DNA from 3 places in the Streptomyces sp. NPDC048420 genome. Region 2 is predicted to be linked to each of the others. Evidence: riboswitches for the same ligand, from Rfam matches in the RefSeq annotation. Region 2 holds a riboswitch; each other region holds the start of a gene.

What was found. Region 2 has a riboswitch for cyclic di-AMP ahead of AB0D34_RS12015 (M23 family metallopeptidase). Riboswitches for the same ligand answer to the same signal wherever they lie in the genome.
Positions count from the first base shown of each region.
Region 1: another riboswitch for cyclic di-AMP. It lies ahead of AB0D34_RS36930 (transglycosylase family protein); the one in region 2 lies ahead of AB0D34_RS12015 (M23 family metallopeptidase).
Region 3: another riboswitch for cyclic di-AMP. It lies ahead of AB0D34_RS42640 (transglycosylase SLT domain-containing protein); the one in region 2 lies ahead of AB0D34_RS12015 (M23 family metallopeptidase).

Region 1 is NZ_JBEZKG010000025.1:51,576-55,878, reverse strand. Features, by position in the region: gene AB0D34_RS36940 (cytochrome P450) at 1-3, shown strand, start outside; gene AB0D34_RS36935 (transglycosylase family protein) at 196-1,206, shown strand; cyclic di-AMP (ydaO/yuaA leader) riboswitch at 1,412-1,574, shown strand; gene AB0D34_RS36930 (transglycosylase family protein) at 1,578-2,261, shown strand; gene eno (phosphopyruvate hydratase) at 2,554-3,840, shown strand; gene AB0D34_RS36920 (septum formation initiator family protein) at 3,943-4,303, shown strand, end outside.
Region 2 is NZ_JBEZKG010000006.1:64,936-69,238, forward strand. Features, by position in the region: gene AB0D34_RS12005 (HPr family phosphocarrier protein) at 39-320, shown strand; gene AB0D34_RS12010 (GntR family transcriptional regulator) at 447-1,142, opposite strand; gene AB0D34_RS12015 (M23 family metallopeptidase) at 1,332-2,093, opposite strand; cyclic di-AMP (ydaO/yuaA leader) riboswitch at 2,107-2,273, opposite strand; gene AB0D34_RS12020 (pitrilysin family protein) at 2,483-3,871, opposite strand; gene AB0D34_RS12025 (pitrilysin family protein) at 3,868-4,303, opposite strand, start outside.
Region 3 is NZ_JBEZKG010000039.1:3,123-7,425, forward strand. Features, by position in the region: gene AB0D34_RS42635 (CocE/NonD family hydrolase) at 1-1,746, shown strand, start outside; cyclic di-AMP (ydaO/yuaA leader) riboswitch at 2,013-2,185, shown strand; gene AB0D34_RS42640 (transglycosylase SLT domain-containing protein) at 2,191-2,673, shown strand; gene AB0D34_RS42645 (HAD family hydrolase) at 2,677-3,489, opposite strand; gene AB0D34_RS42650 (LacI family DNA-binding transcriptional regulator) at 3,980-4,303, opposite strand, start outside.

The DNA.
Region 1 (4,303 bases), on a different contig from region 2:
TAATCGGCCGAAGGGTCCGGGCTATCCCCGTGCGGGGCCGCGTAAACATGACGCGCCCTCAAGTCTGTGATCTTCACGTGATCTACGCGGCATTAACTTGTGACAAGTGATCGAACCCCTATACGTTCACGGACCAGCGCGGTGCCCCGTACCACTCGCCGCGCGGGTTTCTGCTGTCTTGGGAAAGGTCCCCGCATGCTCTCCGGGAACGGTCGTCACCGTCGCCCCCGTCAGGCTCCGGCTCTCCTTGTGGCGGCCGGTGTGACGGGATCCGCCATCGCGATCCCACTGCTCGCGGCTAGCGGAGCGAGCGCCGCCACCGGCACCACCTGGGACCGGGTCGCGGAGTGCGAGAGCGGTGGCTCCTGGAGCGCGAACGACGGCAACGGCTACTACGGCGGCCTGCAGGTGTCCCAGGAGAACTGGGAGAAGTACGGCGGCCTCGAATACGCCGAGACCGCGGACCAGGCCAGCCGCAACCAGCAGATAGCCGTGGCCGAGAAGCTCCTCGCGGACCAGGGCATCGCCGCGTGGCCGACCTGCGGTCTGCTCTCCGGCCTCAGCAAGGACTCGAGTTCGGCCGACGTCGACACGGGTGTGGGGAGCGGGACGCCCTCGTCCTCGGCATCCGGTTCGTCGCAGTCGTCCCGATCGTCCGGTTCATCCGTCTCTTCCGATTCCTCGAACTCGTCGGGCGCCGAGGACTCTCCCGGTCTGCTCGACTCGCTGGACGGTTCGTCCGCGACGCCCTCGCCGTCGGCTTCTCCGTCGACCGGTGATGACGAATCCGCCAAGTCGGACAAATCCAACTCTCCTGATCCCGAGAGCTCCGCCAGGGAAGACTCGCAGTCCTCCGACGGCTCGCCCGTGGTGAGCGCAGAAGAGGATGAAGCGGACAAGTCGTGGCAGGAGGGCGGCTCTTCGGCCCTCGTCGATGTCGGCGCCCTCGGCTCCGGCAAGCACCGCGGCACCAGCGCGGACGAGGGTGCGGACAAGAGCCTGTCGACGAAGAGCGCGGCCTCCTCCGCCGGCCGTCATGCCGCCGCCACCTACACCGTCCGCGCGGGCGACTCCCTCGCCTCCATCGCCGACTCCCTTGGCCTCGACGGCGGGTGGCGGGCCCTCTATGCCGAGAACAAGGACCGCATCGGGGCCGACCCGAGCAACATCGTCGCCGGTCAGACGCTCGACACAGGGGCTGAATAGGGTCGAAAAGACCTGAAAAACAGCGGCAGTTCACGTCACACTTCGCACCGAATGTCCACTTTGGTGAAAGTGTGGGATGAGTCTCAGAAGCCCTGATCGTCTTTGAAATTCCGCCGAGCGCATGTCTACGGTCAACACCGCTCGGCAACCCGAGCCCCGTCTGTCGCAACGCCGAATCCTGCCAGCGGCCGTACGGGAACAGTCGTCGCGTCAAGCGCCGTAGGCAGGAGCGGGGGACCCAAGGTAAGCGCCGGGCCCAGCAGTTCACGCTGGACCGGCTTGGGGTGAAGTCACGCAACTCGCGTGACCGGGCAACTCAACCGGCCCGAACCCGACAGCTCACCTCGCAGGCGTCGGTGAGGGGATCCACCATGCTGTTTTCCGGCAAGGGCAAGCACCGTCGTCCGTCCAAGGCCACCCGCGCCGCCGCCATCGCCGGCGTCACCGGTGTCGCCATCGCCGCCCCGCTGATGGCGACCGGCACCGCCTCCGCCGCCACCGCCTCCGAGTGGGACGCCGTCGCCCAGTGCGAGTCCGGTGGCAACTGGTCCATCAACACCGGCAACGGCTACTACGGCGGTCTGCAGTTCTCCGCCTCCACCTGGGCCGCGTACGGCGGCACCGCCTACGCCGCGCAGGCCAACCAGGCCTCCAAGGCCCAGCAGATAGCCGTCGCCGAGAAGGTCCTCGCCTCCCAGGGCAAGGGTGCCTGGCCGAACTGCGGTGTGGGCCTGTCCAGCGCCGCCTACAACGGCAGCAGCCCCTCCTCGAGCTCCGCGGACTCGGACTCGAACACGAGCAGCCGTTCGACCGAGGAGCAGAGCGCCTCGCGTTCGTCCGAGCGTCCGGCCACGAAGAAGACCGTCACCACCCCGACCGGCAAGAAGGTCAAGAAGGGCGACGGCGAGTACAAGGTCGTCAAGGGTGACACCCTCAGCTCGATCGCCGAGAAGCACAAGGTCAAGGGCGGCTACCAGACGCTGTTCAAGCTGAACAAGGACATCATCGAGGACGCGAACCTCATCTACCCGGGCCAGCAGCTGCACCTCAAGTAAGGCCCAGCTGAACCACAGCGCCCTCACATCCGTGGTCCTCATACTGAAGGCCTCGTGAGGGTCCCCCCGTCCCCACGGGCTCCCCGCTCCGGTGCGTGTTCCCCCGTACGCACCGGGGCGGGGTTTTTTCTGCCCGGTTTCCGGGAGCGTCTTTGTTCAGTTCAGAAACAATTTACTCTCGGTTCTGTCCAGGGGGCGGTCCACGCGGTGGCCGATCCACCCGAGCCGGTTAGGCTCGGTCTCGCAGAACCCACCGCGGTCCCGGCGGACCGTGTCACATCCCAAGAAGGAGATGCTCGTGCCGTCCATCGACGTCGTCGTAGCCCGGGAAATCCTGGACTCCCGAGGCAACCCCACGGTCGAGGTCGAGGTCGGCCTCGACGACGGCAGCACGGGTCGTGCCGCCGTCCCGTCCGGCGCCTCCACGGGCGCCTTCGAGGCCATCGAGCTCCGCGACGGCGACCCCAACCGCTACCTGGGCAAGGGTGTCGAGAAGGCCGTCCTCGCCGTCATGGACCAGATCGGCCCGGAGCTCGTCGGCTACGACGCCACCGAGCAGCGCCTGATCGACCAGGCGATGTTCGACCTGGACGCCACCGACAACAAGGGCGCGCTCGGCGCCAACGCCATCCTCGGTGTCTCCCTCGCCGTCGCCCACGCCGCCTCCGAGGCCAGCGACCTCCCGCTCTTCCGCTACCTGGGCGGCCCGAACGCGCACCTGCTGCCGGTGCCGATGATGAACATCCTGAACGGCGGCTCGCACGCCGACTCCAACGTGGACATCCAGGAGTTCATGATCGCCCCGATCGGCGCGGAGTCCTTCTCCGAGGCGCTGCGCTGGGGCGCCGAGGTCTACCACACCCTCAAGAAGGTGCTGAAGACCAAGGGCCTGTCCACGGGCCTCGGCGACGAGGGCGGCTTCGCCCCGAACCTGGAGTCCAACCGCGCCGCGCTCGACCTCATCGTCGAGGCCATCAAGCAGGCCGGTTACGTCCCCGGTGAGCAGATCGCGCTCGCGCTCGACGTCGCCGCGTCCGAGTTCTACAAGGACGGCAAGTACGAGTTCGAGGGCAAGTCCCGCTCGGCCGCCGAGATGACCGAGTACTACGAGGAGCTCGTGGCGGCCTACCCGCTCGTCTCCATCGAGGACCCGCTGTTCGAGGACGACTGGGCCGGCTGGAAGGTCATCACCGACAAGCTGGGCGACAAGGTCCAGATCGTCGGCGACGACCTCTTCGTCACCAACCCGGAGCGCCTGGCCCGCGGCATCGAGGAGGGCTCCGCCAACGCCCTCCTGGTCAAGGTGAACCAGATCGGTTCGCTGACCGAGACCCTGGACGCCGTCGAGATGGCCCAGCGCAACGGCTTCAAGTGCATGATGTCCCACCGCTCCGGCGAGACCGAGGACGTCACCATCGCCGACCTCGCCGTCGCGGTGAACTGCGGCCAGATCAAGACCGGCGCCCCGGCCCGCTCGGACCGCGTCGCCAAGTACAACCAGCTCCTGCGCATCGAGGAGATCCTGGACGACGCGGCGGTGTACGCCGGCCGTTCGGCGTTCCCGCGCTTCAAGGGCTGATCTCGGCAGGGCTAAGGCTTCGCCAGTCGTACGTACGTCCCCGCACCGGTCCCGTACCGTGTGCGGGGACGTACGCGCGTGTGAGTAAGGAGAGATGGGGACATGGCCGTCAAGGACCGGGACCGTTTCTCCACCGCGACCAGGATCAAGCTGCTCGGTGAGCAGACGGCGGCCCGTGTCTACCGGTCTCAGACCAGACGGCAGGCCCGCCGCTCCCGGCTGACCGGCCGGGCCGCGCTGCTCGCCCTCGTGGTGTGCACGCTGGTGGTGGCGCTGGCGTACCCGATAAGGCAGTACGTCTCCCAGCGTGCCGAGATCGCCGACCTCCAGCGGGAGAAGGCGCAGGCCGCCGAGCGCGTCGAGAAGCTGCGTGACCTCAAGGCGCGCTGGCAGGACGACGCGTACGCGGAGCAGCAGATCCGGCAGCGGTTGCACTACGTGATGCCGGGGGAGACGGGGTTCA
Region 2 (4,303 bases):
TGGTCTAGACAACCCTGAACACCGAAGGGCAGCATCACATGGCTGAGCGCCGCGTCAACGTCGGCTGGGCCGAGGGCCTCCACGCCCGCCCCGCTTCCATCTTCGTCCGGGCCGCCACGGCCGCAGGTATCCCGGTGACGATCGCCAAGGCCGACGGCAACCCCGTCAATGCGGCCTCCATGCTGGCCGTGCTCGGCCTGGGCGCCCAGGGCGGCGAGGAGATCGTGCTCGCCTCCGACGCCGACGGCGCGGACGCGGCTCTCGACCGGCTCGCGAAACTGGTCGCCGAGGGTCTTGAGGAGCTTCCCGAGACCGTCTGAGTGCCGGTGCCCTGAAAAGCACCGAGGGGCTCGTCCGAATTATCGGACGGGCCCTTCGCATTTCCCTTTCACAGGCAGCAGAAATACTCCCCCGCGAATTACTCCTCTTTGTATACGGCGCCCGTGTTAATGCCGCAGACCCGTCACGTTTACAGGAGGTTGCGAGGTCCTCACACGGTCCGTGCGGTCGGGCCCCGAGGGGAACCTCAGACGGTGCGCCGCACTGGAGCGCTCGGTGTGCAGCGCCGTGATCGCCCGCGCGCGGTCCCCGTCCCCGCGTGCCACCGCGTCCACGATCGCGCCGTGCTCGGCCCAGGACTCCGCCGGGTTGGCGGGCGCCTCCACCACGTACATCCAGGCGATCTTGTGCCGCAGCTGGGTCAGCATCGAGGTCAGCGCCGGGCTGCCGGAGGACTGGGCGAGCGTCTCGTGGAACCAGCCCCCCAGGGAGCGCAGATCCTCGCTGTTGCCCCGCCTGGCCCGTTCCTGGCCCAGTCGGACCAGGCCGCGCAGCACCTTCAGATGGGCCTCGGTGCGCCGCTGGGCGGCCCGGGAGGCGCCGAGCGGTTCGAGGAGCATGCGCATCTCCAGGAGGTCGGCGCCCTCCTGCTCGGTCGGTTCCGCGACGCACGCGCCCGCGTGCCGCCGCGTCACGACGAAGCCCTCGGCCTCCAGCGTGCGCAGGGCCTCCCGGACGGGGACGCGGGAGACGCCGTAGCGGCGGGCGAGCAGTTCCTCGGTGAGCCGGCTGCCGCGCTCGTAGACACCGGCGACGATGTCGTCCCGGATCGCCGTGCATACCGAGTGCGCCGGAATACGCATGTCCGACCTCCGCCTTAATCCCCGTGAAACGTCTCCGATTGACGTGTGTTCAGTGACTCTATTGCAATCAGCGGGAATTTCCGACGCCGGACCGGAATCCAGGGATATTTTTTGGACAGCGGAGGGACTGAAACGACGAAAACCCCGGCTCACGGGGAGCCGGGGCCTCGGGGGTCTCGCGGTACGTCGTCAGACGTTCACGCCGTGCGAGCGCAGGTAGGCGACGGGGTCGATGTCCGAGCCGTACTCGGCGGTGGTGCGGGCCTCGAAGTGCAGATGCGCTCCGGTGACGTTGCCGGTCGCGCCGGACAGGCCGATCTGCTGGCCCGGGGTGACCGACTGGCCGACCGAGACGCCGATGGACGAGAGGTGGCCGTACTGCGTGTACGTCCCGTCGGCCATCCTGATCACGATCTCGTTGCCGTACGACCCGCCCCAGCCGGCCTCCACGACGGTGCCACGGCCGACCGCGTGCACGGAGGTGCCGCTGGCGGCGTGGAAGTCGACACCGGTGTGGCTGCCGGAGGACCAGAGGGAGCCGCCGGTCTTGTAGCCGGTGGAGATGTAGGAGCCGGAGATCGGGGCGACGAAGGCGTTGAGGCGCTTGCGCTCGGCCTCGCGCGCGGCCCGCTCCTTGGCCTCGCGTATCTCCTTGGCGCGTGCCTCGGCCTTGCGCTTGGCCTCCGCCGCCGCCTTCTTCTGCGCGGCGGCCTGCTCCTGGGCGACGGCCTGCGCGTCGATCTGCTCGGCCAGCGAGGCGCCGGCGCTGACGACGGGCATGAGGCCGGTCTGTTCGACGGAGTTGACGGAGTTGTCGGCGGCGAACGCCGGTGCTGCGATGGTGCCGATGACGCCGGTGGTGGCGAGGGCCGCGACTCCCGCCGCGCGGGCGGTGGTGCGCTTCATCCGGCTGGGACGACGGTGCTTCCCGGTGGCGCAGGTGAACGCCATGTAGTGGCTGGTCCTTTCCTTCCTTCTCGCCTACCGGGTTAGCTGACGGGTTCGGAGCAGGAAGGTCTCCTACGGACCCCCTCGCGGCTCGCGCGGGCGTCCGATTCACCCCAGGGACTTACCATTTGGGTCCCCGGCTCCCCTGGCTCGCGCCATGCGGGGACTCGGCGATGACTGTCCGGTGCCGCGGGCGCGGCGCGGTGCCTGACGGACAGCCCAGAGGACGCTAAGCGGGCACACTTTCAATCCCCAAACCGATCACGGTTTTTGTAGCGCATCCCACAGGGCAGACAGGCAACCTCCTGCCCAATTCGGACATCTAAGAGACTCGGACATCCAAGGGGCCCTGGTGACGCCTCCGTCACCAGGGCCCCTGTACGGCGCTCGCTCTACTCGGCCGTCACGACCTTCACTTCACCGATGCCGAGGGCCTCGACGGGCTCCTTGATGGCAGCCGCGTCGCCGACCAGGATCGTCACGAGGCGGTCCACCGGGAAGGCGTTCACGACGGCCGCGGTGGCCTCCACCGTGCCGGTCGCGGCGAGCTGCTGGTACAGCGTCGCCTGGTAGTCGTCCGGCAGGTGCTGCTCGACCTGGTCGGCCAGCGTGCTCGCGACGGCCGCAGCGGTCTCGTACTTGAGCGGCGCCACACCGACGAGGTTCTGTACGGCGACATCCCGCTCGGCGTCGGTGAGACCGCCCTCGGCGAGCGTGCGCAGCACCTTCCACAGGTCGTCCAGGGCGGGACCGGTGTTCGGGGTGTCGACGGAGCCGCTGATGGCGAGCATCGCGGCGCCCGAGCCGTCCGGGGCGGACCTGAGGACCTGCCCGAACGAGCGCACGCCGTAGGTGTAGCCCTTCTCCTCACGCAGGACGCGGTCCAGGCGGGAGGTGAGGGTGCCGCCGAGGCAGTAGGTGCCGAGCACCTGGGCTGGCCACACGCGTGCGTGCCGGTCGGCGCCGATGCGGCCGATCAGCAACTGCGTCTGGACGGCGCCGGGACGGTCCACGATGACGACCCGGCCGGTGTCGTCGGCGGTCACCGGCGGCACGGGCCGCGGCTTGCCCGTGGAACCGGTCCAGGAGCCGAGGGTGTCGCCCAGCAGTGCGTCCAGGTCGATGTCGGTCAGGTCGCCGACGACCACGGCGGTCGCGGTGGCGGGGCGCACGTGCTTCTCGTAGAAGCCGCGCACGGCCGCCGAGTCGATGTTCTCGACCGTCTCCTCGGTGCCCTGGCGCGGGCGCGACATGCGCGAGTCCGCCGGGAACAGCTCCCTGGAGAGCTCCTTGGCGGCGCGGCGGGACGGGTTGGCCAGCTCGTGGGGGATCTCGTCCAGGCGGTTGTTGACGAGCCGCTCCACCTCGCTGTCCGCGAAAGCGGGCGCCCTGAGGGCGTCGGCCAGCAGACCGAGCGCCTTGGCGAGCCGGGAGGCCGGCACTTCGAGGCTGAGGCGGACGCCCGGGTGGTCGGCGTGCGCGTCGAGGGTGGCGCCACAGCGCTCCAGCTCGGCGGCGAACTCCTCGGCGGAGTGCTTGTCGGTGCCCTCGGAGAAGGCGCGCGCCATGATCGTGGCCACGCCGTCCAGTCCGGCCGGCTCGGCGTCCAGGGGCGCGTCCAGGAGCACCTCGACGGCGACGACCTGCTGGCCGGGGCGGTGGCAGCGCAGGACGGTGAGGCCGTTGTCGAGCGTCCCGCGCTCGGGGGCGGGGAAGGCCCAGACCTTGGGCTCGCCCGCCTGCGGCTGCGGGTGGAATTCCATCGCGGCGAGCTCGGTCACTTGGCCGCCTCCTCGTTCTCGTCGGTGGCTTCTACGGTCGCCGCGGCTTCCGGGTCCTCGGCGGCATCCTCGGCACTGTCGGCGATCTCGGCCGGTGCGGTGGGCTCGTAGACGAGCACCGCGCGGTTGTCGGGACGCAGCTTGGCCTTGGCGACCGCCTGGACCTCCTCGGCGCTCACCTCCAGGACGCGCTGCACGGCGGTGAGGGCGAGCTGGGGGTCGCCGAACAGGACGGCGTAGCGGCACAGTTCGTCGGCGCGGCCCGCGACGGTGCCGAGCCGGTCCAGCCACTCGCGCTCCAACTGGGCCTGGGCGCGCTCCATCTCCTCGGCGGTGGGGCCCTCCTCGGCGAACCGGGCGAGCTCCTCGTCGATGGCGGCCTCGATGACCGGCACCTCGACGTCACCGGAGGTCTTCACGTCGAGCCAGCCC
Region 3 (4,303 bases), on a different contig from region 2:
CTGGCCGACGGCGTCGAAGTGGTCAACTGGCTTGCCGCACAGCCCTGGTGCGACGGTCGGGTCGGCATGTTCGGCATCTCCTGGGGCGGCTTCAACTCCCTCCAGATCGCGGCCCTCGCTCCCGAGCCGCTCAAGGCGGTCGTCACCGTCTGCTCCACCGACGACCGCTATGACAACGACGTGCACTACATGGGAGGTTCCGTCCTCGCGGTGGACATGCACGCGTGGGCGGCGACGATGCTCGCCTTCGTCTCCAGGCCGCCGGATCCGCTCCATGTGGGCGACGCCTGGCGGGAGATGTGGCTCAAGCGCCTGGAGCAGGTCGACCCGTTCATCCACACCTGGCTCGCCCACCAGACCCGCGACGACTACTGGCGCCACGGCAGCGTCTGCGAGGACTACGGCGCGATCGACGCGGCCGTCCTCGCGGTGGGCGGCTGGCACGACCCGTACCGCGACACGGTCCTCAGACTCGTCGAGCACCTGCCGCAGGACCGCGTACGAGGGATCGTCGGCCCCTGGTCCCACCAGTACCCGGACCGGGGCCTGCCGCCCGGCCCGGCGATCGGCTTCCTCCAGGAGACCCTGCGCTGGTGGGACCAGCACCTCAAGGGCGTCGACACCGGCGTCATGCGGGAACCGCTCCTGCGCTCCTACGTCAGCGACTCCCACCCCCCGGCCACGGTCTACGACACTCTGCCGGGCCGCTGGGTCGGCGAGCCGGCCTGGCCCTCCCCGAACGTGACGACGGTGTCGTACGGCCTTCAGGGCGCCCCCGTCCTGGTCCGTTCCCCGCAGCACACGGGCGTGGACGCGGGCCGGTTCTTCCCGTTCGGGAACGACGCCGACCTGCCGCCGGACCAGCGGGAGGAGGACGCCCGTTCGGCCTGCTTCGAGTTCGCGGTGGGCGAGGAGACGTGGGTCCTCGGGCGGCCGCGGGTGCGGCTGAGGGTGACCTCGGAGGTGTCGCGCGGGCAGGTCGTCGCGCGGCTGTGCGACGTGGCCCCTGACGGGTCGTCGACCCTGGTCACGCGCGGGGTGCTGAACCTCTCCGCGCGCCATGGCCGGGACCGGGCGGTGCCCTGGGAGCCGGGGGCCACCCAGGAGGTGTCCTTCGAGCTGAACGGCATCGGGCACGCCTTCCCGCCCGGCCACCGCATCCGGCTCGCCGTGTCCTCGGCGTACTGGCCCTGGATCTGGCCGCAGCCGGAGTCGCAGGCCGGGTTCACGCTGGAGCCCGCGGGGAGCTTCCTCGAACTGCCGGTACGCGTGCGTGGAGCCGCCTCGGACATCGACGCGGACATCGATGCGGACATCGCCTCGGAGATCGCCTTCGAGGAGCCGGAGCAGGCCGCGCCGCTGGGGGTCAGTTATCCTGTGACGCTCGACGAGCCCCGGCCCGAGCGCCTGGTCGTGCGGGACGTCGCCAAGGGCCAGTGGCGTCTTGAGGTCGACCCGCGATACGGCGGCACGCGCGTGTACCCCGACGGGCTCGAGTTCACCGAGGACGCGCTGGAGACGTACACGATCCACGAGCAGGACCCCCTGTCGGCGCGCGCCCGCTCGGACTGGTCGATCCGGCTGCACCGCCCGGAACTCGCCTGGGACACCACCGTCCGCACCCGCTCGGAGATCAGCTGCGACGGAACGGACTTCCTCACCTCGAACGAGGTCGTCTGCACCGACGGCGGCGAGGTGGTGTTCCACCGGACGTGGGAGAAGCGGATCCCACGGACGGCCGGTTGACTATGAGTTGGGCATCTTGCCCGTTTTGCACGTCTTGCGAACAGGCGTGACTTGGCTCACTCGGATCGGCGGTTCGACGGATATCCGGAATCAAACGATCCGCCTTCTCTTCGCGCGAGTTGAGGCTTGCGTCCGCAAAGGATCAAGCGCCTCAAATGCCCCGTACCAAGGTCAATAGGCACGGCATGTGAATTCGCCACTTGTTCCGGACATGTGCTCTCGCATACGTTCCCGGCCTGTCGGGCGGACGCCGAATCCTGCCACCGCCCGTACACCCACCGAGAACCACGGCAGGAGCGGGGGAACCAGGTAGGTCGCCGGACCGGACGTCTTCGGACATACCGGTACGGCTTGGGGTGAAGTCGCGCCTTTCGCAGGTGTGGCCGGGCAGCTCCCGCCCGAACCCGACAGCTCACCTCGCAGGCGACGGAGAGGAACTTCGCCATGCCCGCTGCCGCTCAGCACCGCGCTCCCCGCACGAACCGTCTCGTCCGCAAGCTCGCCCTCGCCGGCACCGGAATCGCCGTACTCGCGCTGCCCCTCGTCGGCGCGACCACCGCGTCCGCGGCCACCCCGACCGTGCAGACCGCCACCACGCTCGGCTACGCCAACAACCTCGACGGCTGGATCCGGGCCTCCCTGGCCGTCATGGCGGAGCACGGGATTCCCGGTTCCTACAACGGCATCTACCGCAACATCATCCGCGAGTCCTCCGGCAACCCCTGGGCCATCAACCTCTGGGACTCCAACGCGGCCGCCGGCACGCCCTCCAAGGGTCTGCTCCAGGTGATCGACCCGACGTTCAACGCGTACCACGTGGCCAACACCTCGTGGGACCCGTACGACCCGGTCGCGAACATCACGGCGGCCTGCAACTACGCGGCCCAGCGGTACGGGTCGATCGACAACGTGTGGGGCGCGTACTAGGAACTACGCCTCGGGGAACAGTCTTTCGAGGACGACGGCGATGCCGTCGTCCTCGTTCGACGAGGTCACCTCGTCGGCCACGGCCTTGAGTTCGGGGTGGGCGTTGGCCATCGCGACGCCGTGGGCCGCCCAGTCGAACATGGGGATGTCGTTGGGCATGTCCCCGAAGGCGATCGTCATCTCGGGCCCCAGGCCCAGGTGTTCGGCGGCCAGCGCGAGACCGGTGGCCTTGGTGATGCCGCATGGCTGGAGTTCGACGGTCCCGGGCCCGGACATGGTGACCGTGGCCAGTGAGCCCACCACCGAGCGCGCGGTCACCGCCAACTCGTCGTCGGACAGGTAGGGATGGCGCAGCAGCACCTTGCTGATCGGCGCGCACCACAGGTCGTCGCGGCGGCCCACCCGCACGGCGGGCAGGGTCGGATGGGGCATCAGATATCCCGGCTCGATGAGCGTGAGCCCGTCGACACCGTCCTGGTCGACGGCGGCGTACACCTGTCCGACCTCGGCCTCGATCTTGCCGAGCGCGGTCTCGGCCAGCTCGCGGTCCAGGGTGACCGACCACAGCAGACGGTCCGCGCCGGCGTCGTACACCTGCGCGCCCTGTCCGCACACCGCGAGCCCCGTGCTGCCGAGGTCGTCGAGCAGCGGCCGCACTCTGGGTGCCGGCCGTCCCGTCACGACGAGATGCCGGGCTCCGGCCGCCGCCACCCGCGCGAGCGCGGCCAACGACCGGTCGGAGAGGGTGTCGTCGGCACGCAGCAGCGTGCCGTCCAGGTCGGTGGCGATCAGTGAATATGCGGTGGAGGCGGCCATGATCAGAGAATACGGATGGTTGGCCCCTCCGACTCGACGCGAACCGGACGGCTGCTGCTTTCACATCCGTTGACGGCAGTTCCGGTTCCGGGTGTGCGGCGGCACGGCACGACCACGGCCGACGAACCGCACGGGGCACGGCCCGAACACCCCTGCGGGCCACGGGCCTTGCGTGAGGACACCAACACGATCCATCGTCCGGCGCGGTCCGGGCTGGGGGCTCCCGGGTGCTTCCGGCGGAGCGGATGCGCCGCAAACCGCGCGAGCGCGGCCGAAGACCCCAGCGGACGCGGGCCCTGCCCCCGCACCAGGGCGCCGACACAAGCCATCATCCCGCGCGATCCGGGCCGCGGGCTCCCGATGCTTCCGCCGGAGCAGATACGCCGCCGACCCCAGCGGATCACGGGCCCTGGCCCGCACCAGGGCGTCGGCGCGCCTCCAGCGTCCGGCGGTGGGGGCCGTGGGTTCCTCCGTGGATCCCGTGGAGCGGTTACGCCGAGTCCCGGATCACCAGTTCCGTCGGGAGGATCACCCCGGCCGTGTCCTCGCCGGTGACCTGGGCGAGGAGCATGCGGACCATCTCGGCGCTGATGCGGTCGAAGGGCTGGCGCATGGTGGTGAGGGCGGGGGTGATGGCGGTGGCCGCCGGGGAGTCGTCGAAACCGCCGACAGCGATGTCACCCGGGACCGAACGCCCGGACTGCTGAAGGACGTTGACGACACCGAGGGCCATGAGGTCGGAGGCGACGAACACGGCGTCCATGTCGGGGGCCTGGGACAGCAGCCGCCGCGCCGCCCGTTCGCCACCACTGCG